2 regions of the Streptomyces sp. NPDC048349 genome follow, and region 1 is predicted to be linked to the other one. Evidence: riboswitches for the same ligand, from Rfam matches in the RefSeq annotation. Region 1 holds a riboswitch; the other holds the start of a gene.

What was found. Region 1 has a riboswitch for S-adenosylmethionine ahead of AB0D44_RS30550 (aminotransferase class V-fold PLP-dependent enzyme). Riboswitches for the same ligand answer to the same signal wherever they lie in the genome.
Region 2: linked by a shared signal. The riboswitch ahead of thrC (threonine synthase) and the one ahead of AB0D44_RS30550 (aminotransferase class V-fold PLP-dependent enzyme) in region 1 are both predicted to bind S-adenosylmethionine.

Annotation. Positions count from the first base shown of each region.
Region 1 covers NZ_JBEZLA010000079.1:10,481-17,606, forward strand. The annotation lists gene AB0D44_RS30525 (heme-copper oxidase subunit III) at 1-27, shown strand, start outside; gene AB0D44_RS30530 (c-type cytochrome) at 104-913, shown strand; gene AB0D44_RS30535 (Rieske 2Fe-2S domain-containing protein) at 910-1,965, shown strand; gene AB0D44_RS30540 (ubiquinol-cytochrome c reductase cytochrome b subunit) at 1,962-3,593, shown strand; gene trpD (anthranilate phosphoribosyltransferase) at 3,760-4,824, shown strand; SAM riboswitch class IV at 4,925-5,041, shown strand; gene AB0D44_RS30550 (aminotransferase class V-fold PLP-dependent enzyme) at 5,277-6,671, shown strand.
Region 2 covers NZ_JBEZLA010000023.1:69,334-76,459, reverse strand. The annotation lists gene AB0D44_RS15410 (cold-shock protein) at 177-383, opposite strand; gene AB0D44_RS15405 (MoaD/ThiS family protein) at 792-1,067, opposite strand; gene thrC (threonine synthase) at 1,104-2,402, opposite strand; SAM riboswitch class I at 2,396-2,547, opposite strand; gene AB0D44_RS15395 (glucosyl-3-phosphoglycerate synthase) at 2,733-3,683, shown strand; gene AB0D44_RS15390 (trehalose-6-phosphate synthase) at 3,730-5,085, shown strand; gene otsB (trehalose-phosphatase) at 5,294-6,142, opposite strand; gene AB0D44_RS15380 (DUF3263 domain-containing protein) at 6,219-6,455, opposite strand; gene AB0D44_RS15375 (extracellular solute-binding protein) at 6,540-7,126, opposite strand, start outside.

The sequences.
Region 1 (7,126 bases):
TTCGCGACGATCTACCTGATCAAGTAGCGAACACGTCACCGGGCCCGACCCGGCACTCCATCCAGAAACACCGACGCAGAAGATCCTGACACCGGGGTAATCCGTGAAAAAGCTCTCCGCACGACGACGCCATCCGCTGGCGGCGGTCGTCGTTCTACTCCTCGCGCTGGCGGCCACTGGGGGGCTGTACGCCGCCTTCGCCCCTGCGGGCAAGGCGCAGGCCGATGAAACCGCCCAGTCCCTCGCCATCGAGGAGGGCAAGAAGCTCTACGCCGTGGGTTGCGCAAGCTGCCACGGAACCGGCGGTCAGGGTTCCTCTGACGGCCCGAGCCTGGTCGGCGTCGGCTCCGCGGCCGTCGACTTCCAGGTGAGCACGGGCCGCATGCCCGCCCAGCAGCCCGGCGCCCAGGTGCCGAAGAAGCCCAACGTCTACTCGCAGGCGCAGATCGACCAGCTGGCGGCGTACATCGCCTCCCTCGGTGCCGGTCCGATCACGCCGACCGAGAAGCAGTACGACCCGGCGGGCGCCGACGTCGCCGCTGGTGGTGAGCTGTTCCGCAACAACTGCGCGCAGTGCCACAACTTCACCGGCGAAGGCGGCGCCCTGACGAACGGCAAGTACGCCCCCAACCTTGAGGACGTCTCGCCGAAGCACATCTACGAGGCCATGCTGACCGGCCCGCAGAACATGCCCTCCTTCCCGGACAGCACCATGCCGGAGAAGCAGAAGAAGGACATCATCGCGTACCTCGAGAACGTCAACGGCGAGAAGTCCACCAGCCCCGGTGGCCTCAAGCTCGGCGGCCTCGGTCCCGTTTCCGAGGGTCTGTTCGGCTGGATCTTCGGTCTGGGTGCGCTGATCGCTGTTGCCGTCTGGGTCGCGGCCCACACCGCTAAGGCCAAGAAGTCATGAGTCAAGACATTCCCGAAGAGAAGCACCTGCCGAGCGAGCAGGGCGACGCGCACCACGGTGCCGTAGCGGTCGCGGACAACCCGTTCGCCGACCCGGGCCTGCCGGTCCACAAGCCGCGCATCCAGGACATCGACGAGCGGGCGGCGAGGCGCTCCGAGCGCACCGTCGCCATGCTCTTCACCCTGTCGATGCTGGCCACGGTCGGCTTCATCGCCGCCTACGTGACCATCCCGGTCGACAAGATCGCGTACGTGTTCCCGGTCGGGAAGGTCAGCGCGCTCAACTTCGCGCTCGGTCTGACCCTGGGCACGGCCCTCTTCTGCATCGGCGCGGGCGCGGTCCACTGGGCCCGCACCCTGATGTCCGACGTGGAGGTCGCCGACGAGCGGCACGAGATCGCCGCTCCGCCGGAGGTCAAGGCCAAGGTCATGCAGGACTTCGCCGACGGTGCGAACGAGTCCGGCATCGGCCGCCGTCCGCTGATCCGCAACACGATGCTGGGCGCGCTGGCCATGCTGCCGCTCTCCGCCGTCGTGATCATGCGCGACCTGGGCCCGCTGCCCGAGGACAAGCTGCGCAAGACCCTGTGGGCCAAGGGCAAGCTGCTCATCAACCAGAACACGATGGAGCCGCTGCGTCCCGAGGACGTCCTGGTCGGTTCGCTGACCTTCGCCATGCCGGAAGGCCTGGAGGAGGAGCAGCACGACTTCCAGGTCCAGATCGCCAAGGCCGCCCTGATGATCGTCCGGATCAAGCCGGAGGACATCAAGGACAAGCAGGAGCTGGAGTGGTCCCACGACGGCATCGTGGCCTACTCCAAGATCTGCACCCACGTCGGCTGCCCGATCAGCCTGTACGAGCAGCAGACGCACCACGTGCTCTGCCCGTGCCACCAGTCCACCTTCGACCTCTCCGACGGCGCCCGTGTCATCTTCGGCCCGGCCGGTCACGCGCTTCCGCAGCTGCGGATCGGTGTGAATGACGAAGGCTTCCTCGAAGCGCTCGGCGACTTCGAAGAGCCCGTCGGTCCTGCATTCTGGGAGCGCGGATGAGCACTGCGACCACTGACACCAAGGCGCGCAAAGCGCCTGCCGGCGAGCGCGTAGCGGACTGGGCGGACGGCCGCCTGGGCATCTACAGCCTCGCCAAGGCGAACATGCGGAAGATCTTCCCGGACCACTGGTCCTTCATGCTGGGTGAGATCTGCCTCTACAGTTTCATCATCATCATCCTCACGGGTGTGTACCTGACGCTGTTCTTCCACCCGAGCATGAACGAGGTCGTGTACCACGGCTCGTACGTGCCCATGCAGGGCGTCATGATGTCCGAGGCGTTCGCCTCGACCCTGGACATCAGCTTCGACGTCCGCGGTGGTCTGCTCATCCGGCAGATCCACCACTGGGCCGCGCTGATCTTCGTCGCGGCCATGGTCGTGCACATGATGCGCGTCTTCTTCACCGGCGCGTTCCGCAAGCCGCGTGAGATCAACTGGATCTTCGGCTTCCTGCTGCTGGTCCTCGGCATGTTCACCGGCTTCACCGGTTACTCGCTGCCGGACGACCTGCTGTCGGGTACCGGTGTCCGCTTCATGCAGGGCGCCATCCTGTCCGTCCCGGTCGTCGGCACCTACCTGTCGATGTTCCTGTTCGGCGGGGAGTTCCCGGGCGGCGACTTCGTCGCGCGGTTCTACTCGGTGCACATCCTGCTGCTGCCCGGCATCATGATGGGCCTGCTGGTGGCCCACCTGATCCTGGTCTTCTACCACAAGCACACCCAGTTCCCCGGCCCCGGCAAGACGAACAACAACGTCGTCGGCATGCCGCTGCTGCCGGTCTACATGGCCAAGGCCGGAGGCTTCTTCTTCCTGGTCTTCGGTGTCATCGCGGCCATCGCGGCGATCGCCTCGATCAACCCGATCTGGGCGCTCGGCCCGTACCGCCCGGACCACGTGTCCACCGGTGCGCAGCCCGACTGGTACATGGGTATGCCGGAAGGCCTGATCCGTGCCATGCCCGGCTGGGAGATCAACCTGTGGGGCCACACGCTCGTCCTGGGCGTGTTCATCCCGCTGCTGCTCTTCCCGCTGGTGCTGGGTTCGATCGCCGCCTGGCCGTTCATCGAGTCCTGGGTCACCGGTGACAAGCGCGAGCACCACCTGCTGGACCGCCCGCGCAACGTCCCGACCCGTACGGCCTTCGGTGTCGCCTGGATCGCGGAGTACATCGTCCTGCTGATCGGCGGTGGAAACGACATGTTCGCGCAGTACTTCCACCTGTCGATCAACTCGATCACCTGGTTCGTCCGGATCGGCTTCTTCGTCGTCCCGGTCCTCGCCTTCATCGTCACCAAGCGGATCTGCCTCGGCCTCCAGCGCCGGGACCGGGACAAGGTGCTGCACGGTCGCGAGACCGGCATCATCAAGCGCCTGCCGCACGGTGAGTTCGTCGAGGTCCACGAGCCGCTCTCGCAGGACAAGCTGCACACGCTCACCTCGTACACGCAGTACCAGCCGATCGAGATCGGCCCGACGGTCGACGAGAACGGTGTCGAGCGCAAGGTGAAGCTCGGCGAGAAGCTGCGCGCGAAGCTCAGCAAGGGCTTCTACGCCGAGAACAACCAGATTCCGAAGCCCACGGTGGAGGAGTACAAGGAGATCCAGAGCGGCCACGGCCACCACTGATCCCGTTTGAGGGACTGATTTCGGCCAGTCCCCGTGTCGCCACGGCAAGAGCCCCGTCCAGTGTCCGGACGGGGCTCTTTGCCGTCTCCGGGGCTGGATAGGCTGAAGACCTTCCCATTCGACGTGGGCCCCCACATCGGCGGGCGATGAGCAGCAGGAGCGGACCATGAACGTGGCGACCCCGGCAGGCGGCGACAGCGTGGCGGCCCGCGGCTGGCCGGGCGTACTCGACGCGCTGCTCAGTGGCCGGGACCTGAACGCCGAGGACACCGCCTGGGCCATGGACCGGATCATGCGCGGCGAGGCCACCGACGCCCAGATCGCCGGCTTCGCGGTCGCGCTCCGGGCCAAGGGGGAGACGGTCGCGGAGATCAACGGCCTGGTCCGGGCCATGTACGCGCACGCCAACCTCATCGAGGTGCCGGGCCGGACGGTGGACATCGTCGGCACGGGCGGCGACGGGGCCAAGACGGTGAACATCTCCACCATGTCGGCGATCGTCGTGGCCGGTACGGGCGCCAAGGTGGTCAAGCACGGCAACCGGGCCGCATCCTCCGCCAGCGGCTCCTCGGACGTGCTGGAGAAGCTCGGCGTCAACCTGGACCTCACCCCCGCGCGGGTGGCGGAGGTCGTGGAGCAGGCCGGCATCACCTTCTGCTTCGCAGTGAAGTTCCACCCGGCGCTGCGTCACGTCGCCGCGGCCCGCAAGGAGCTGGGCATCCGCACCACCTTCAACTTCCTCGGCCCGCTGACCAACCCGGCCCGGGTCCGCGCCCAGGCCACGGGCGTCGCCGACCCCCGGGTGGCCCCGATCGTGGCCGGAGTCCTCGCCGAGCGGGGCTCCTCGGCGCTCGTCTTCCGCGGTGACGACGGCCTGGACGAGCTGACCACCACCGCCACCTCCCGGGTGTGGTGGGTGCGGGACGGCAGCGTCCGCGAACAGCCCTTCGATCCCCGGGACGTGGGCATCCGGCTGGTCGACGTGGCGGAGCTGCGGGGCGCGGACGCCTCGTACAACGCCGACATCGCCCGCCGCCTGCTGGCCGGCGAGACCGGTCCGGTCCGCGACGCGGTCCTGCTGAACTCGGCGGCGGCCCTGGTGGCGCTGGACCCGGGCCCGGGCACGCTGGAAGAGCAGATCGCGGCCGGCATCGCCCGTGCGGCGGAGTCGATCGACTCGGGCGCGGCCCGTGCGGCGCTGGACCGGTGGGTGGCGGCCAGCAACGCGTAGCGCCCGGCGGCGCCCGATCGCCGCGTTTCGGTCAAGGCCCCGGTCCGGATGGTGGACCGGGGTCTTGCGCGTGGCGGATCTTGTGGCAGGATGCTGACCAGGTCACGAGTGACAGCGTTTAGGCCCCGGCTTGCTGTCCGGCAACCCTCCTTCCGTGGCGGGGTGCCCCGGGTGATGACCAGGTCGTAGGCAGCGAGGTCTACGGCAAGCGCGGATCCCTCGACACCAGGGGTCCTGGTCTCTCGAGGAGCGTTTTTCCGTGAGCAAGCGAATGCGATAGGGCGACTCCGCCCCTTCTTCACCCCTCGGAACAGGGTCACGTCCGCGTACTGCGCGTACCCCCGTTCGGCTCCGAGGACTTTCCCGTACCCCGCCGGGCGGCTCCGCGCCGCGCCGCAGCCGCGTACGGGCACACCGAAGCCATTCACCCCTGCCTGCCGGGAGATTCCGCCATGTCCGCATCCCTGAACGTCGCCGCCTCCGTCGTCGCCGCCACCGTCTCTGCGGGGGGCCCCGCCTGTGCCGGGCCGCTGCCGGTCCTGGGCCGGGACGTCACCGTCCCGCTCGTCACCGGCGGCGAGGTCACCTACGCGGCCCTCGACTACGCGGCCAGCGCCCCCGCGCTCCAGCGGGTCTGGGACGACGTGGCCGCCTACGCCCCGTACTACGGCAGCGTCCACCGCGGCGCCGGCTACCTCTCGCAGCTCTCCACCGACCTCTTCGAGCAGAGCCGGGCCACCGTCGCCGCGTTCCTCGACTGCCGCCCCGCCGACCAGGTGGTCTTCACCCGGTCCACCACCGACTCCCTGAACCTGCTCGCGGCCGTCCTGCCCGCCGGCTGCCAGGTCTTCGTCTTCGAGACAGAGCACCACGCGTCGCTGCTGCCGTGGGCGGACGCGCAGGTCACCTACCTCAACGCCCCCCGCACCCCGGACGAGGCCGTCGCCACCCTGGAGCGGGCGCTCGCCGACCGAGACCCGTACGGTCCGGCGCTGGTCTGCGTCACCGGCGCGTCCAACGTCACCGGTGAGCTGTGGCCGGTCAAGGAGCTCGCCGCCGCCGCGCACGCCCACGGCGCGCGGATCGTGCTGGACGCGGCCCAGCTCGCCCCGCACCACCCGGTCTCCGTCCGGGACCTGGACGTGGACTGGGTGGCCTTCTCCGGGCACAAGCTGTACGCCCCCTTCGGCTCGGGCGTCCTCGCGGGCCGCGCGGACTGGCTCCAGGAGGCCGAGCCGTACCTGGCCGGCGGCGGTGCCTCCCGGAAGGTGGCGCGGCGCGCGGACGGCGGCGTGGACGTCGAGTGGCACACCACGGCCGCCCGCCACGAGGCCGGCTCCCCGAACGTCATCGGCGTCTATTCCATCGCGTCCGCGTGCCGCGCCCTGCAGGAGGCCGGGTTCGAGGACCTGGTCGCCCGCGAGCGGCACCTCATCGCCAAGGTCCGCGAAGGCCTGGCGGAGGTCCCCGCCGTCCGGGTCCTCTCCCTCTTCGGCGACGACGCCCCGCGCGTCGGCGTGATCTCGTTCGTCGTCGACGGCTGGAACAGCTCCCACTTCGCGGCCGCGCTGTCCGCGGAGTACGGGATCGGCGTCCGCGACGGCCTGTTCTGCGCCCACCCGCTGGTCCGCACCCTGCTGGGCAGCGAGCCGCAGGCCCAGGGCGAATGCGGAGCCCCCGAGGCGGCGCCGGGGGAGCGTTCCCTGAACGCCATCCGGGTCAGCTTCGGCGCCGGCACCCCGGACGAGCACGTGGAGCGCTTCGTCCGCGCGGTGCGGGAGCTGGTCGCGGACGGTGCCAAGTGGCAGTACCGCACGGAGGAAGGCCGCTGCGTCCCGGCCGTCTGACGGGCGTCGTGCGGCGCCGTTGCGCGGGGCTCTGCCCCGGACCCCGCGCCTCAATCGCCGGCGGGGCTTGATGTGCCCGGGGTCGGGGGGTGGGGCGGGGCCGCTCCGGAGTGTCTCCTCGGCTCGCGCACGAAGCCCCGGCTGCGTGAGCGGGGGCCCGGGTTGCGCGCTCGTCCTGCGGGGACCCTCCTGCGCGTCCCCACCCCACGGCTGACTCCGGCCGGGGGGCCCGATCGGGCTTCCTGTCCGGGTCGGGGGGTGGGGCGGGGCCGCTCCGGAGTGTCTCCTCGGCTCGCGCACGAAGCCCTGGCTGCGTGAGCGGGGGCCCGGGTTGCGCGCTCGTCCTGCGGGGACCCTCCTGCGTGTCCCCACCCCACGGCTGACTCCGGCCGGGGGGCCCGATCGGGCTTCCTGTCCGGGTCGGGGGGTGGGGCGGGGCCGCTCCGGAGTGTCTC
Region 2 (7,126 bases), on a different contig from region 1:
TCAGTAGCACTCTCACCAGGAGAGTGCTAACGCCAATGATTAGCACTCGACCCCCGCGAGTGCAAGCGGCTTGGGGCAACACCCCCGCGAACGCGCCGCAGACACGCGAAGGGCCCACACCCCTGGTCCGGGATGTGGGCCCCTCCTGTACGCGTGGGCGGTCGATCGCGCCGGGACTAGCCGAGTGCGAGCTTGACCATGTCCGCCTGCGGACCCTTCTGGCCCTGCGAGATCTCGAACTCGACCCGCTGACCCTCTTCAAGGGTGCGGTACCCGTCCATCTGGATGGCGCTGTAGTGGACGAACACATCCGCACCACCGTCGACCGCGATGAAGCCGTAGCCCTTCTCCGCGTTGAACCACTTGACGGTGCCCTGAGCCATGCCTAACTCCCCTATTACTGGCCCTTGCGCAGGAACGCACTTCGCGGTCCCGGGTCATCACTTGCGTCGGAACGCGTCGACCGAGGCTGAATGTATCCGCGCCGGTGCTGTCTGCAACAGGTCAATCCGACGAGAATTCTGGACACGGGGAAACATAGAAATAGAGTGAAAATCTGGCATATTCCAGGGCAACTCGGGCCCGGCATATCTCGCCAAAGCCCCATACCGCACTTGCACATTGACCCGATGTCGACCCTCACGCGACCCGTTCATATGCAGCGGGCAAGAGCAGCGGAGGGGACTTCCCCAACTCTACCGCGCCCAATCAAGCAGAATTACCCCCTCCGCTTATTAACGGAGGGGGTAATTACGGTTTCGCGTGCCCGTCGCGGCGCCGCGCCGCTGCGGTCAGCCGCCCGCGACGGCCGGAATGATCGAGACGCCCGCGCCGTCCGGCGTCGCCGCCTCCAGCCCGCCCTCGAAGCGCACGTCGTCGTCGTTGACGTAGACGTTCACGAAGCGGCGCAGCTTGCCCTGGTCGTCCAGGACGCGGGCGGCGATGCCCGGGTGGTTCTGCTCCAGGGACTCGATGACCTCGGCGAGGGTCGCGCCCTCGGCGGGTACCTCGGCCTGACCGCCGGTGTAGGTGCGCAGGATGGTGGGGATGCGGACGTTGACGCTCATGGCGCTACTGCCTTTCCGGTCGTACGGGAGGGAGGGTCAGGCCAGGCCGGCGGCGCGGAACGCGTCCAGGCTCGGGCGGATGGTGGCGGTCTGGCCGCTGTCCGCTGCCACCGCCTCCAGGGTTTTGAGGCCGTCTCCGGTGTTCAGGACGACGGTGGTCAGCGCCGGGTCGAGCTGCCCGTTCTCGATGAGCTTCTTCGTCACGCCGACGGTCACGCCGCCCGCGGTCTCGGCGAAGATGCCCTCGGTCTGCGCGAGGATCTTGATGGCCTCGACGACCTGCTCGTCGGTCACGTCCTCGACGAAGCCGCCGGTGCGCCGCGCGATGTCCAGTACGTAGGGACCGTCCGCCGGGTTGCCGATCGCCAGGGACTTGGCGATGGTGTTCGGCTTCTGCGGGCGGACCACGTCGTGACCGGCCTTGAAGGCGCTCGACACCGGGGAGCAGCCCTCGGCCTGGGCGCCGAAGATCTTGTACGGCTTGTCCTCGACGAGGCCGAGCTTGATCAGCTCCTGCAGACCCTTGTCGATCTTCGTCAGCTGCGAGCCGGACGCGATGGGGATGACGATCTGGTCGGGCAGCTGCCAGCCGAGCTGCTCGCAGATCTCGTACGCCAGGGTCTTGGAACCCTCCCCGTAGTACGGGCGCAGGTTGACGTTGACGAAGCCCCAGCCCTCGCCCAGCGGGTCGCCGATGAGCTCGGAGCAGAAGCGGTTCACGTCGTCGTAGTTGCCCTCGATGCCGACGAGGTCGCCCCCGTAGACACCGGCCATGACGACCTTGCCCTGCTCCAGGTCGTGCGGGATGAACACGCAGGAGCGGAAACCGGCCCGGGCGGCCGCGGCGCCGACCGCGCCGGCCAGGTTGCCGGTGGAGGAGCAGGACAGGGTGGTGAAGCCGAAGGCGCGGGCCGCCTCGACGGCGATGGCCACGACGCGGTCCTTGAAGGAGTGCGTCGGGTTGCCGGAGTCGTCCTTGACGTAGAGCTTGCCGGTGACGCCGAGCTCCTTGGCCAGGTTCGCCGCGTCCACGAGCTTGGTGAAGCCCGGGTTCAGGCTGGGCTTGGAGGCCACGTCCGCGGGCACCGGCAGCAGCGGCGCGTAGCGCCAGATGTTGGCGGGGCCGGCCTCGATCGCGGCGCGCAGGGCCTCGGGGTCGCCGGCGGGGAGGTCGTAGGCGACTTCCAGCGGGCCGAAGCACTCGGCACACGCGAAGATGGGTCCGAGGTCGAAGCGGGTACCGCACTCGCGACAGGAAAGCGCGTTGGCGGGTCCGAGATCGACAGAGGTGGCAACAGTCTGTGCAGCCATGATGGCGAGGCCCTTTCTCCTCATCTTCCCCATGGCGCACTTCGCCATGAGACGGAATTGGCACCTTCCCTAGCCGGGGCCCCGCGGGATGCTTGTCGCATCGCGAGAACCGACTGGAGGGTTGCCGGGGCTTCAACGGGCCGTGTCCCTCTGCCCCTCTGGATGAGCGGTATGGCACCGGCACACGCGCTCTATGGCGCGCCGGTGCGTTTGTGCGCGAGGACCCCCGGCATGCGGCGGTCCTTCGCGTTGTTCAAGACTGTAACCGAAGGCCCACGTGGTTGAGACAGGCGTCCGAACCGCGAGATGGATCACTTTTCGGTCAATCCGACCAAGCCGCAGGGAGTGCTCAACGTGCTGGAAGAGGTGGAGCGCTGGCTGGCCGACCGCTCCTGGTCCGCCGCCGACCGACCGCTCGACCAGTTGCTGGACCGGAAACGGGCAGCTGGGACCACGGTCAGCGTGGTGCTGCCGGCGCTCGACGAGGAGGCGACGGTCGGCGCGATCGTCGAGGTGATCCGGCGCGAGCTGATGGAGGGACTGCCGGTCCCGCTGGTGGACGAGCTGATCGTGATCGACTCGGACTCCAGTGACGCTACGGCGGAAGTGGCGGCGAAGGCCGGGGCCCAGGTGGTGCACCGCGACGAGATCCTGCCGCGGATCCCGGCGCTCCCCGGCAAGGGCGATGTGCTGTGGCGTTCGCTGCTGGCCGCCACCGGGGACGTCCTGTGCTTCGTCGACGCCGACCTGCGGGACTTCTCGGCCGCCTTCGTCTCCGGCATCGTGGGACCGCTGCTGACCGAGCCGGACGTGCAGTTCGTCAAGGCCATGTACGACCGCCCGCTGGGGGACGCCCCGGGGCAGGGCGGCCGGGTCACCGAACTGGTCGCCCGCCCGCTGCTCAACCTGCACTGGCCGCAGCTGGCCGGCTTCGTCCAGCCGCTCGGCGGGGAGTACGCCGTCCGGCGCTCCCTGCTGGAACGCCTGCCCTTCCCCGTCGGGTACGGCGTCGAGCTGGGCCTGCTGGTCGACGCGCTGCACACGGTCGGACTGGACGCACTGGCCCAGGTGGACGTGGGCGTACGGCTCCACCGCCACCAGGACGGGCAGGCGCTGGGCCGGATGGCCGCGGCGATCTACCGCACCGCGCAGCTGCGGCTCTCGCGCGGGCACCTCGTACGGCCGGAGCTGACGCAGTTCGAGCGCGGCCCGGACGGGTTCGTACCGCACACGTACCCGGTGGACACCGAGGAGCGGCCGCCGATGCTGGGCATCAGGGAGTACGCCCTGCGCGGCGCGGCCTGACGGCTTCGGAAGTTTGCGCGAGGCCGGGCCGGGCTAGGTTCGCGACATGGCTTCATCTCAGGTACTCGTCGCCGCGAACCGCGGCCCGCTCTCGTATTCCCTCGACACCGACGGCACGCTCGGCACCCGGCGGGGCGGGGGCGGCCTCGTCTCCGGCCTCTCCGCGGCCCTCGCGGAGCAGCCGGAGGCGCTGTGGATCTGCGCCGCCCTGTCGGAGGCGGACCGGGAGGCGGTCCGCCGGGGCGTCGCGGAGCCAGGGGTCCGGATGCTGGACATCGATCCCACGATGTACGACGACGCCTACAACGGCATCGCGAACTCGGTGCTGTGGTTCACCCACCACCACCTGTACGACATCCCGCGCGAGCCGGTCTTCGACGCGGACTTCCGGCGGCGCTGGGCCTCGTACGTCGCCTACAACCGCGCCTTCGCCGAGGCGCTGGCCGAGGAGGCGGCGCCGGGGGCACGCGTACTGGTGCAGGACTACCACCTGGCGCTGGTGCCGGGGGCGCTGCGCGCGCTGCGGCCGGACCTGCGGATCGCGCACTTCACGCACACGCCGTGGGCCGCGAAGCCGTTCCTGGACGTGCTCCCGGACGACGTCCGGGAACAGCTGCTCGACGGGATGCTCGGAGCGGACGTGCTGGGCTTCCACACCCAGGCCTGGGCGACGAGCTTCCTGGACGCGGCGGGCCGGGGGAACGTGGCCGTGTTCCCGCTGGGCGTCGACGCGCAGGAGCTGCGGGCGCTGGCGCACCGGCCGGAGGTGGACGACAAGCTGGCGCAGCTGCGGGCGGAGGTCGGCGACCTGAAGACGATCGTCCGGGTGGACCGGACGGAGCTGTCGAAGAACGTCCTGCGGGGGCTGCTGGCGTACCGGGAGCTGCTGACGGCACATCCCGAGTGGCGCGGCCGGGTGGTGCACCTGGCGTCGGCCTATCCCTCGCGGCAGGACCTGAAGGTGTACCGGGACTACACGCAGTCGGTGCGGGAGCTGGCGGCGGCCGTGAACGCCGAGTTCGGCACGGAGCAGTGGCAGCCGGTGCTGGTGTCCGTGCAGGACGACTTCGCGCGGTCGCTGGCCGCGTACCGGATGGCGGACGTGGCGCTGGTGAACCCCGTGCGGGACGGGATGAACCTGGTGGCGAAAGAGGTGCCGGTGGTGTCGGAGGCGGGGTGCGTGCTGGTGCTGTCCACCGGGGCCGGGGCGTACGAGGAGCTGCGGGGGGATGCGCTGACGGTGAACCCGTACGACGTCACGCAGACGGCGGAGGCGTTGCACGCTGCGCTGGCCATGCCGGATCCGGAGCGCGCGGAACGCACCAAGCGCCTGGCCGCCGCGGCGACGGCCCTCCCGCCGGCGGCCTGGTTCGAAGCCCAGCTCTCGGCCTTGAACACCTGACCCGCACCCCGCCGCCCCGGCTCCGCCCCGGACCCCGCGGGTTCGGGGGCGGAGCCCCTGACGGCGGTGGCGCGGCAAACACCCGGGCCAGGCACGACCCGGCCCCGCAGGCCAGGCCCACCCCAGCCCCGTCGGCGTTTGAGGCGCGGGGTTCGGGGGCGGGGCCCCTGACGGCAGCCGCACCGGCCGGTCCCGCAGGCGCCGCAGGCTACGCGCGGAGGGCCGCCGCCAAGTCCGCCAGGAAGCCGACCACCGCGGCGGGCCCCGGTACGACGAGGTCGGCGCGGGAGGCCAGCTCCGGAACCTCCGCGGAGCCACTGCACACCAGCAGCCCCGGCAGACCCTCGGCCCGGCGCTTCTCGACCGCCGAGTACGCGGCCAGATCGCCCAGGTCGTCGCCCGCGTACAGGACCGCCTCCGCACCCGTTTCCGCCAGGAACTCGGTGAGGGCGACGCCCTTGTCCATCCCCGGGGGGCGCAGTTCCAGGACCGCGCGGCCGGGCTCCACCATCAGCCCGTGGCGGGCCGCCAGCTCCGCCAGGGGCTCGCGCAGCGCCGCGAAGGCCGCCTCCGGATCCGCCGCGCGCCGCGTGTGGACGGCCAGCGCGCGCCCCTTCTCCTCGATCCACGTGCCCTGCCAGGCCCCGATGGAGTCCAGGAAGCCGGGCAGCTCGGCCCGTACCGCCGCCACCCCCGGATGTTCCGCGGGGGCCTGCACGATCCCGGTGACGGCGTCCCACCGCTCGGCCCCGTAGTGGCCGAGGACGACCAGGTGTTCGAGTCCCGCGACCCCGGCGAAGCCCCCGTAGCGGACGGCGACGCCCGCCGGCCGGCCGGTGATCACGGCGACGTGGGCGACCTCGGGGGCCAGCGCGGCCAGGGCGGGCAGGGCTCCCGCGTGGGCGCGGGCCTGGTCCGGGTCCGGGACGATCTCGGCGAGGGTGCCGTCGAAGTCCAGGGCGACCACGGAACTGCGTGGCGCGCGGAGCAGGGCATCGAGTCCCTCGCGTCCGGCTGCGGTGACGGGCATCGGCAAGTCGTGCGGATGGCTCCCCATACGGATGACCCTAACGGCCGCGCCGGGCGACGGCTATGGCGCAGGCCACCGTCGGGCAAGATGCGAGAGAGACGACCTAGCGCCTTGCCCGCTGGGCCTCGCGGATGCGGCGCAGGCGGTTCACCGTGCCCGGTGCGTGGGCGAGCGCGCGGGGGTCGTCCATCAGCGCGTTGAGCAGCTGGTAGTAGCGGACCGGGGTCATCCCCAGCCCTTCCCGTATCGCACGCTCCTTGGCCCCGGGCCCGGGCCAGGTGCGTCCCTCGTACGCGAGCACCGCGGCCTCCGTGGCCGTCAGCCGCCCGTCGTCCGTCATACCGCCAGATTAACGCCGCCCACCGACACCGGCCGGGCGGGCCCCGGCGGGCCGGTCCGGCCCGGCCCGGGCCCCGCGCGGAGCTCAGCTCGGGTCGGCCGCCCGCGCGGACGTCGCGATCTCCTCCAGGACCTTGGCCGGCTGCCCGCCGGGCTGCACGGCCTTGCCGATGTTCTGCTTGATGTCCTCGCTGACGCCCGCCCAGGACTTCTTGCCCACCGGGTAGAGCCGCGAGGACGGCAGGGCGTCCAGGAAGGTCTTCAGCTGCGGCGCGGTCCCGCCCGTGCCGGACTGCACGGCCCGGTAGCCGGTGGTGGTGACCGGGAGCAGGTCGTACATGCCGGTGAAGGCGGTCACGTTCTTCGCCTCGTAGAGGTGGTCCAGGAACTTCCCGGACTCCTTGCGGTGGCCGTTCTTGAAGGCCATCACCCAGTCGGCGACGCCCATGGCCGAGTGCTCGGCGCCGTCCGCGGTGGGCATGGTGACCATGCCGAACCTGACTCCCTTGCCGGCCGCCTGCTTGATCAGCGTCGGGTGGCCGTTGAGCATGCCGACCTCGCCGCGCGTGAAGGCGTCGAAGGCGGCCTGCCGGTCGAGCTTGCCCGGTTCGACGGGTCCGGTCAGGCCCTGGCCGACCATCTTGTCCCGGAGGAACTCCAGCGCCTTGACGT